Rubinisphaera margarita: one gene and its partners. The main gene of each other region encodes a partner of the protein of the gene in region 2 in a complex. Links are inferred from orthologs where the notes say so. Each region holds a gene or a part of one and is shown on either strand. Other genes may lie near its edges.

Region 1 (3,337 bases), on a different replicon or contig from region 2:
AAGACGTCGAACATCTTCTCCTGCACATGAGGAGGGATGCCGTTCCCGGTGTCGATAATCTCCAGCACGACACCACCTTCCGAACGGTACGTCTGAAACTCGAGGGTTCCTCCGTCGGGCATCGCCTGTTGGGCGTTGCGGGTCAAATTCAGGAGCGCCCGCCGGAATTGAGCGGGATCGATCAGCGTCTGCGGAAGATCCGTCGCCAGATGCGGCGAGATCTCGATCTGGCTGGCCGCGAAATCCGGCTTAAGGAAGTCGATCAGCTCGTGAATGTAGGCCGAAAGATCGTGCGGCTCGCGCTGGATCTCCATCGCGCTGTTGGCGAACTGCAGAAACGTATTGAGGAACGTCTGCAGGCGATCGCACTCGCCCTGGATCGTTGTCAGCCGCTGCTGCATCCGGCGATCACGAGGATTATCGGAGTCGGACAACTCTTCGCGGAGGACTCCCAGATTCAGAGAGATCGTCGAAAGCGGATTGCGAATTTCGTGCGCCAGCCCGCCGGCCAGTTCAGCGATTTCGCGATACCGCAGTTCGTGCATCTGGTTGGTGGTCTGATCGCGGTCAGACATATCACTGTCCTGAGAAGTCGGGCATGGAAGCATCAAACAGGCCCGCCTGGAAGTCGTCGCATGGGAGCACATCTGAACCAAACATGGTAACGAGACGGATCGAATTCGGCTAACGAGGAGCCGGACAGCAAGGCCAGGCCGGTTCGCAACACCCCAACGGAAACAGGCAGCGGAATTCCGCTGCCTGTACCTGTTCTTTTCCGATCCGAAGCTCGACGTTAGTCGTCGAAGCTCAGGTCTTCTTCATCGGTTTCTTCTTCGCCTTCGACCTCGGCATCGTCCTCAGGCAGTAGAGCCTTACGCGACAGCTTGACCCGATTCTGCTCGTCGACCGCGATGACTTTGACTTCCATCTTGTCGCCGATTTTGCAGACGTCCGAGACATTCTTCACGAAGCCGCCGGACAGCTCGCTGATGTGACACAGACCATCTTTGCCCGGAGCGATTTCGATAAAGGCTCCGAAGTCCTTGATGGCGATCACAGTACCGTTGTAGACCCGGCCGACGCGAACTTCTTCGGTCATCGCTTCGATGCGGGCCTTGGCTTCTTCAGCGCCCTTGCCCTGCGAAGCGGCGATCGTCACGGTTCCGTCGTCGGAGATGTCGATCTGAGTGCCGGTGTCTTCCTGCAGCTGGCGGATGTTCTTACCACCTGGGCCGATGACCAGACCAATCTTTTCCGGATCAATCTTCACGGTCTCAATCCGCGGTGCCAGTTCGGAAATCTCTTTCCGCGGCCGGCGAATTTCCATCAGCATGGACTTGAGCAGTTCGAGGCGAGCCTTGCGAGCCTGCTCCAGAGTCTTCCGGATGATCTCTTCGTTGATTCCGTCGATCTTGAGATCGAGCTGGATCCCGGTGATCCCCTTCTGGGTTCCGGCCACTTTGAAGTCCATATCGCCGAAGTGGTCTTCATCGCCGATGATGTCGGTCAGCAGGACATACTTGGATCCTTCCTTGACCAGTCCGATCGAAATCCCGGCGACCGGCTGACGAATCGGCACGCCGCCGTCCATCAGAGCCAGCGTGGCATTACAGACCGAAGCCATCGACGAGCTACCGTTTGATTCGGTGATGTCGGAGATGATGCGGATCGTGTACGGGAAGGTTTCTTCGTCCGGCAGAACCCACTGAACCGAACGCTCCGCCAGAGCACCGTGACCAATTTCACGACGTCCTGGTCCCCGGATCGGGCGGCATTCGCCAACCGAATAGGAGGGGAAGTTGTAGTCGAGCATGAACCGCTTGGTGTGTTCGCCGAACAGGTCTTCGACCCGCTGCTGATCGCGAACAGTTCCCAGGGTCAGCGTGGCCAGGGACTGTGTTTCACCGCGGGTGAACAGAGCCGAGCCGTGGACGCGGGGAACATTGCCGACTTCGCAGCTGACGTCGCGAAGCTCCGACGAGGAGCGGCCGTCCAGTCGCTTGCCGGACAGAGTCAGCTCGCGGCACATTTCCTTGTCGACCTGATAGAACGCTTCTTTGAACTGGCTCAGCGTCCGACCTTCGCTGTCGACGACAGCACCTTCCGGGAAGAGTTCTTTGACGAGTTCTTCACGAACGGCCGCAGCGCCTTCCGAACGAGCCGACTTGCTCGGGTTCGAGCGAGCTGACTTCAGTTTGTCTGAAGCCTTTTCACGGACGATCGAGACGAACGGGTTCTTTTCCGGTTCTGCGTAATCGAAGGGCTTAACGCCAACTTTCTTGGCCAGTTCTTCCTGCAGGCTGCACAGATCTGCGATCGCCTTGTGAGCGAACAGCAGGGCGTCGACCATGATGTCTTCCGGGATCTGGCGACCGAAGCCTTCGATCATCAGGATCGATTCCCGATTACCAGCCACGACGAGGTCGAGGTCGCCAGCGTCGGTCTGAGCCTGAGTCGGGAAGAGGATGAACTTGTCGTCTTCCATACCAACCCGAACGGCACCGATTGGTCCCTGGAAAGGAACCGGAGCCAGACAGAGAGCCGCACTGGCTCCGTTGATCGAGAGTACGTCGGACGGATTCTCAAGATCGCTCGCCAGGACCGTGGTCTGAACCTGAACTTCGTCGCGGAACCCCTTGGGGAACAGCGGACGCAGAGGGCGGTCGGTGAGTCGAGCCGTTAGAATCTCGTGCGTCGAAGGGCGACCTTCGCGCTTGATGAAGCCCCCCGGGAATTTCCCGGCAGCGGCGTAGCGTTCACGGTAATCAACGGTCAGCGGGAAGAAGTCGATTCCTTCGCGAGCCGGCCCGGTCTGGGCGGCAACGAGAAGCATTGTCTCGCCGTATTGAACCAGCACGGCTCCGCTGGCCTGCTTGGCGATTTGACCGGTGGTCAGCGACAGACGCCGACCGGCAATTTCCTTTTCAACAACAATCTTTTTTCCAGACACTGCAATATTTCCTGTCGTCTGTTTTCATACAAAGAGACGGGCGGCAACAACGCATGGCATGCCAGTACCGCAAGAGAGCCCGATGCCCTCTTTTCCTGCCCATAACCGCTAGCAATGCGATAGCAAATGACCAACGGCAAACGGCGCCCGTCAGTGAATGGTCCCATCGCGGCGATACAGCTGCCGCGCAGACCAGAGGCAATTTTCCGCCGAGCCTTATGGCGGACACTTCAACAACAAACACCCGATACAACAAAAACCCGACGATCATCTCGCCGGGCTTTTGCGATTACTTTCTCAGGTTGAGCCGCTCGATCAGAGATGCATAGCGAGCGGGATCCTTACCGCGAACATAATTAAGCAGGCGGCGACGGCGGCTCACCAGCA
Region 2 (3,660 bases):
CGTAAGCGGCGACAATATTCGGATGCCGCAGGCGCGCCACGAGCCGGGCTTCCTGCTGACTTCGTGTTGCCGAACTGGCGTCGCTCAGCTTCATTAACTTGAGCGCGACGATCCGATCGAGATTCAACTGCCGCGCCTTGTAGACGGCCCCCATGCCGCCGCTGCCGAGCAGGTCGAGCAGTTCATAATCGGGAATGAAGTTGGTCGGATCGGTCAGCGGAATCAGATTCTCGACCTGTTGTGGATCGAGCAGTCCCTGTTCGTAGGCTACGTCAAGTGTCGCGAGATCCTTCTCACGGGCGACTTCCGTCAGTCGCTCCACCTCGTCGGCATCCAGGTACCCCTTGCGGATGACGAGATTCAGCAGGGTGATTTCAGAAATTGCGCTCTGTTGATCCATGGTGTGGAAATGTTTCAGTCCTGAGCGGCCTTGAGACTCTCCAGAATCTTCTTAACCGACGGCCGGTCGGCAGTGTGATCTTTCCCCACGTAGGCCAGGAGGACATTCCCCTGCTTATCGATGACATACGTCGAAGGATGGGCGTTCTGTGAACGGATATCGAAAAAATCGACGGCTTTGAATTCTTCGTCGAGCAGAATCGGGAACGGGACCCGATCCATTTGCGCCTTGCTGTCGGTCTGCGCGACCTTGATGAATTCATCAAGATGATCCCGAGGCCCCGGATAGACAACGAGAATCTCTGTCTCAAGTTCTTTAAACTTGTCGTAATTGGCAATCAGGCGAGCTGTCTGCGTGGTACAGAACGGACAGAGTGTGCCGTAGAAACCCTGCGTGAAAATCAGCACGACATTCTTCTCGCCCAGCACATCCTTCAGCAGCACCGGGTTGCCGTCCGTGTCCACGAACTGCAGATCATCCAACCCCTGAGGCGGAGTCGTATTCGAGGCCAACTCGTCTTTGAAGACGATGTTCTCCGGCGTGACATTGTAGTAGTCGTTGCCGTAGTCGGAGTCCGAAGAGTACGAGTAAGTCGTCGCCGGTGGCGGCGTCTCCGGCTCTGAACAGCCCCCCAGAAGCGGAGCAATCGGCAGGCAGACCGCAAGCATGATTCGCAAAACGCGGCAAGACATTAGACAGGCCCGTCAATGAGAGTTCATCATGAGGTACAGGATACGACCATGATTTTATCATAACGTACACCCTGATTGCGAAGAATCCCCTGTCATTCGGAATATTACGAACCTTTACGCCGTCGCTACGGGAGTCGACTTCTCTAGCGGCGCCCCGCTTGCAAAGTAGACCTCTTAACTCAAAACGTCAGTGAGGGACACACCTCACACGCCTTCGCTCACGCGTCGGGTTGGGATGTCCAGTGTCCCTCGTTCGGATCGCTGGTCGCAAAAAAAAAGCACCCGTCTGATTCTGACGGGTGCTATTGGATTCTGTTTGTATTCCGAGATTACTTCAGGAACACGGCGGCTTCTTCGTAGAAGGAGTCATCCAGGACTCGCATCTTGTCGACGGCATCTTTGAGAGGCACGCCGACGATTCGGGTCCCCTTCAGTGCGACCATCTTGCCGAAGTCTTTGTCGAGGGCCAGCTGACCGGCGTGGACACCACAGCGGGTTCCGAGCACGCGGTCGAAGGCACTCGGGCTTCCGCCACGCTGCAGGTGGCCGAGGATGACCGAACGGGTTTCGATTTCCATCCGCTCTTCGATGATCTTGGCAACCTGATCGCCGATTCCACCCAGCTTCACATGACCGAACTCGTCCAGTTCCTGGTCTTTGGTCACGAAGTCTTTGCTCAGCTTCGCGCCTTCGCTCACGACGACGATGCCGTACTTCTTGCCGGAATCGAGCTTTCGCTTCAGCGTCTCGACCATGTCGTCCAGGTCGACCGGCTTTTCCGGAACCATGAAGTAGTCGGCTCCGTTGGCGATGGCCGAGTAGCAGGCAATCCAGCCGGCGTGACGTCCCATCACTTCGACGACCAGAATTCGGCGATGCGATTCGGCGGTCGTGCGGAGGCGATCGATGGCGTCGGTGACGATATTGATACAGGTATCGAAACCGAAGGTCTGATCGGTGGCACTCAGGTCGTTATCGATGGTCTTCGGGCAGCCGATGGTCGGGAAGTTCTTTTCCGAGTACAGCTTGCTGGCCACGCCCAGCGTGTCGTCACCGCCGATGGCGACGAGGCAGTCGAGTCCGAGCTTCTTGAAGGTCTCGAGGATCTGATCAATTTCCGCCGGATTCTTCCAGGGGTTCGTGCGGGACGAACCGAGAATCGTGCCGCCCTTGTCGAAAATCGAATCGGTGTTTGCGGGCGTCAGCTGGATATGGTTGCCGGTAATGGCGCCGCGCCATCCTTCCAGCAGTCCCAGACATTCGCCGCCAGCATTGTCGATCACTTTGACAACGCCACGAATCACGGGATTCAGACCCGGGCAATCCCCACCACCAGTAAGCAGACCAACTTTCATCGTTATGATTCCTCTAGTTATCGTTACGGAATGTACCCTGGGTCAGATGGACAGTGGGCCTTGAGCCGATCACTCGACCGTATGGCCGCGTAGGAACGTTTGGGCCTGAAAATCAGGACGCCATGCGAACGGAACGGCGACACCGCGAAATAAACTGCTCTCGTGTCAGCCATCAGCCGACGTCCGGGTTCCAGTGCCAGCCCCAGGCCGACATGGCGAAATCCTGTCCATCAGAAGAGGCAAAGCGCGTGCTGCCTCTGTTGCGCCCAGAGCTTAATGAATTGCGAGCGAGATTTCAAAACGTCCGTTCGAGGAACGTGGTATCGATTTTCCCCTCTTTGAACGCCGAATGAGCCAGTACACGGCGAGCCAGCGGAATCGTCGTTTTCACGCCTTCGATGACGAACTCGTCTAGAGCCGCCAGTGCGCAGGCGATCGATTCTTCCCGCGTCGGGCGATGGACGATCAGCTTTCCGATCATCGAATCGTAATACGGGCTGATCATGTACCCTTCGTGGACGTGCGAATCGAAGCGAATCCCCAGCCCCCCCGGAACACGCAGTTTCGTGATTCGCCCCGGGCAACCACGGTAGTCGTTCTCCGGATCCTCGGCGTTGATGCGAATCTCGATCGCCGAGCCGTTGGTCTGGATGTTCTTCTGCTTGACCGTCAGCTCTTCGCCGGCGGCAACGCGGATCTGCTGCTTGATCAGGTCAATACCAGTCACCATTTCACTGACCGGGTGCTCGACCTGAATGCGGGCGTTCACTTCGATGAAGTAGAACTGATGCTCCTTGTCGACGATGAACTCAACCGTCCCTGCGTTGTAATATCCGCAGGTCTTGATGAGCCGAACGGCCGATTTGCAGATATCTTCGCGGACGGACTTCGGCAGGTCCGGAGCCGGGCTTTCTTCGACCAGTTTCTGGTGCTTCCGCTGCGTGGAGCAGTCGCGTTCCCAGAGATGGACACAGTTGCCGTGCTGGTCGGCAAGAACCTGCACTTCGACGTGCCGCGGACGTTCGATGTACTTTTCGAGGTAAACGCCCGGGTTCTTGAACGCCTTCTCGGCCTCCTGCCGAGCCGCGCTGAAGCCGGATTTCAGCGAGATCTCGTTCATGGCGACCCGCATCCCTTTTCCGCCGCCACCAGCGGTGGCTTTGATCAGGACGGGATAACCGATGCGGCCGGCCACTTCGAGGGCGGTTTTCTC
Region 3 (3,233 bases), on a different replicon or contig from region 2:
ATATCAACACAATTTATTGGAACTGAGAGGCGTTCGTCAGCCTGAGCGGCAGAAGGAACTGAGTTCGGCGAAATCGAGTTTTCGTCAGGGTTCTGTCGTTCAAGATCGCCCGTGCCGCCTGTTGATGAGATGACAGGACGGCGGAGTTTGTCCAGTTCAGGATGACTGGAACGGCTGGAATCAAACTGCTGGAAGTGAAAGAGTGATGTTCTATCTTCTGTTCACAATGTTGGGGCTTGGGCTGCTGCTGAGTATTGCACTCCGCGGCGAGCCGCCGGTCGACCAGCCGCGTCAGTCCGTGAGGCGGCCCGACCGTTTTCACGCGACCGATCTGGTCGTCGACTCTCAGCATTCCAGCGACACTGCGCACCCACAGGTTGTCGTCCCGTCCCCTGGCTTTCATCACCGCTCCGGTCACCGCCGAGGCCGTGAGGAATCAGAATTCGCGGTTCGGGCCCCCGGTGCGCCGTCAGGTTTGATCCCTTCACCTTCACTTCTGCGCGGCTCCCTGCGGGCATTCTGCGGAAGCATTTCCTGAACAGACAAGACAACGATCAGCTGCGGGTCTCCCAGTCGGAGTCATACCGATGGGAAGTGAAGTGTGGATTGCCGGCGCCGTTGCCCTGGTAATCGGGGGGATCGTAGGTTACGCCTTCGAGCGGGTTCGGCTGGGAGCAGGCTATCGCTCGAAGGACCAACTGCTTGAAGACGCTCGTCGGGAAGCCGAGACCATTCGCAAGAATGGAGAACTCGAAGCCAAAGAAGAAGTCCTGAAGCGACGCGAAGAGCTCGAGAGGGAACTCAATTCTCAGCGAAACGAGCTGCGGGATCTGGAGCGCAAGCTCGATAAACGCGAAAGCTCGCTCGAAGATCTTCAGGAGGACGTCAGCAAGCGCGAGCGGATGATCGAGTCGATGCAGAACCGACTCACCGAACGGCTCAAGAACGCCGAACGGAAAGAATCCGAGCTGAGCCGCATCGTCAAGGAAGAGCAGGAAGAGCTTTACAAGATCAGCGGCCTGAAGCGCGAACAGGCCATCGAACGACTGCTCGACCGACTGCACACCGAACTCCGCAACGAGACCGGCGAAGTCATTCTCAAGCACGAAGCGGAGCTCAAGGAAATCTGCGACGCCAAGGCCCGCGAGATTATCGGCATGGCCGTTCAGCGATACGCGTCCGCGCACACCTCGGAGATGACGGTCGCCAGTATCGACATCCCCAGCGACGAAATGAAGGGTCGCATCATCGGACGTGAAGGTCGTAACATTCGCACCTTCGAGAAACTGACCGGGGTCGATGTCATCGTCGACGACACGCCTGGCGTGGTCATCATTTCGTCCTTCGACAACGTCCGTCGTGAAGTCGGCAAAATGGCGCTGCAACGGCTCATTCAGGATGGCCGCATTCATCCGACACGAATTGAAGAGATCGTGACCGAGTGCCAGAAGGAAATGGACGAGCGAATCATGCGACTCGGTCAGGAAGCCGCTCAGGAAGCCGGCATCCAGGGTCTGCACGAAAAACTGATTCAGCTGATGGGCCGACTCAACTTCCGCGTCAGCTACAGCCAGAACGTGCTGCGACACTCGATCGAAGTGGCTCATCTGACCGGCATGATGGCCGAACAACTCGGACTCGATGGCGTCCTGGCCCGCCGCTGTGGTTTCACGCATGACATCGGAAAAGCAGCCGACCATGAGATGGAAGGGGGACACCCCGCCATCGGAGCCGATCTGCTCAAACGGTACTCGGAAGGCGAAGAAGTCGTGCACTCCGCGGCCGGTCACCACGACGATATCCGCCCGGAATATATTTACACGGTCCTCGTCGCGGCCGCCGACGCCATTTCCGCCGCCCGACCAGGCGCACGTCGCGAAACGCTTGAGAAGTACGTCAAACGACTCGAAGAACTCGAAGCGCTGGTTTGCGGCTTCCCGGGAGTCGAGCAGTGCTACGCCGTCCAGGCCGGTCGCGAAGTGCGGGTGGTTGTCGATCCGCGGGAAGTCAACGATCGTCAGGCAGCCGCTCTAGCTCGCGACATCGCCAAAGCCGTGGAAGAAAACCTGACCTACCCGGGCGAGGTGAAAGTCGCCGTGATGCGGGAGTCACGCTCGGTCGAATACGCCCGCTAATCGGCCAGAGGGGCTGAAGTCCGAACTCAGTGGAGAGATCCCTTGTCTCGCCGCTGGAACCACGGGTCTTTCCCGAGAATGCGGGCTGCGAGAGTTAGCCTGTCCCGCATTCCAAAATCAAAGCCCGGTTGATTGAACCGGGATGGCGCCGCCCCGGGAGGTCGGGCCAACGCGGACATCGGGATTTGTCGGCTGGATTTCTTGTCGATTCGCCAGCCTCGGCCGCGGAGCCGCCGGGGTTCCTCTCGGATCTCGAGACAACGATTGAACAGATTCACTTTGATGGCTAAGAAATGATCGATCCTCTTCCTGATTTCGAAACGTTTTCCGCGCAGGCCGAAGGCCAGACTCTGGTGCCGGTTTACTGTCAATTGACGGGCGACTCATTGTCTCCGGTCGAAGCGTTCCGCCGACTTGATAAAGGGGAACATTCGTTTCTGTTCGAAAGCGTCGTCGGTGGCGAGCGAATCGGTCGGTACAGCTTTATCGGCTCCAATCCGTTCCTTACGATTCAGGCCGCCGGGAACGAGGTCAAGATTTACGAGCAGGGTGCGACGCGTAAACAGACCAGCGACGATCCTCTGGCGCTGCTTGGGGAACTGCTCAGCAATTATCGCATGGCTCCCCATCCGCAGTTGCCGCGATTCTGCGGCGGAGCGGTCGGCTACGCCGGCTACGATGTCGTTCGGTATGCGGAAAACCTGCCAAATGCTCCGGAAGACGACCGTCAGGTCCCCGACATGCTTTTCGGTCTGTATGACCGGATGGTGATCTTCGATCACATCAATAAGACGGTCTTCGTCGTCGTGCTGGCCGCAGTCGAAAGCGGAGACCTGAAAGCGGCCTACAAAACGGCCGGGAAGACTCTTACCGAGATCTGCTATCAACTCGAACACAACCGCAGTCCGGTGCCGCCCGAACAGATTCGCCTCGACGATGCCCGCACCCTGGACTGGAAATCGAACTACACTCAGGACGAGTTCGAAGGAGCGGTCGAAACCTGCAAGGAATACATTCGGGCGGGCGATATTTTTCAGGTCGTGCTCAGCCAGCGGCTCGAACTCGAAACCCGGGCCAGCGAACTGGCGATTTACCGGG

Evidence for each region.
Region 1: L1A08_RS04880 (region 2) and pnp share a complex: the UniProt entries of both Bacillus subtilis proteins name them as parts of the possible RNA degradosome complex. The link is inferred for Rubinisphaera margarita from one-to-one orthologs.
Region 3: L1A08_RS04880 (region 2) and rny share a complex: the UniProt entries of both Bacillus subtilis proteins name them as parts of the possible RNA degradosome complex. The link is inferred for Rubinisphaera margarita from one-to-one orthologs.

What each region holds. Positions count from the first base shown.
Region 1 is NZ_JAKFGB010000022.1:48,444-51,780, forward strand. The notes cover bases 373-3,337. They hold pnp (polyribonucleotide nucleotidyltransferase), read right to left. Parts: upstream 2,951-3,337; coding sequence 794-2,950; downstream 373-793. Other genes in these bases: L1A08_RS21485 (sensor histidine kinase), read right to left, coding at 373-575; rpsO (30S ribosomal protein S15), read right to left, coding at 3,240-3,337. Outside these bases: more of L1A08_RS21485, read right to left, coding at 1-372. UniProt on the Bacillus subtilis protein: Involved in mRNA degradation. Catalyzes the phosphorolysis of single-stranded polyribonucleotides processively in the 3'- to 5'-direction. Necessary for competence development in Bacillus subtilis.
Region 2 is NZ_JAKFGB010000009.1:382,584-386,243, forward strand. What follows is about bases 435-3,350. They hold L1A08_RS04880 (6-phosphofructokinase), read right to left. Parts: upstream 2,448-3,350; coding sequence 1,422-2,447; downstream 435-1,421. Other genes in these bases: L1A08_RS04875 (peroxiredoxin family protein), read right to left, coding at 435-1,092; accC (acetyl-CoA carboxylase biotin carboxylase subunit), read right to left, coding at 2,743-3,350. Also shown: L1A08_RS04870 (serine/threonine-protein kinase), read right to left, coding at 1-400; more of L1A08_RS04875, read right to left, coding at 415-434; more of accC, read right to left, coding at 3,351-3,660. UniProt on the Bacillus subtilis protein: Catalyzes the phosphorylation of D-fructose 6-phosphate to fructose 1,6-bisphosphate by ATP, the first committing step of glycolysis.
Region 3 is NZ_JAKFGB010000007.1:124,468-127,700, forward strand. The notes cover bases 1-2,861. They hold rny (ribonuclease Y), read left to right. Parts: upstream 1-587; coding sequence 588-2,135; downstream 2,136-2,861. Other genes in these bases: trpE (anthranilate synthase component I), read left to right, coding at 2,429-2,861. Also shown: more of trpE, read left to right, coding at 2,862-3,233. UniProt on the Bacillus subtilis protein: Endoribonuclease that initiates mRNA decay. Initiates the decay of all SAM-dependent riboswitches, such as yitJ riboswitch. Involved in processing of the gapA operon mRNA, it cleaves between cggR and gapA.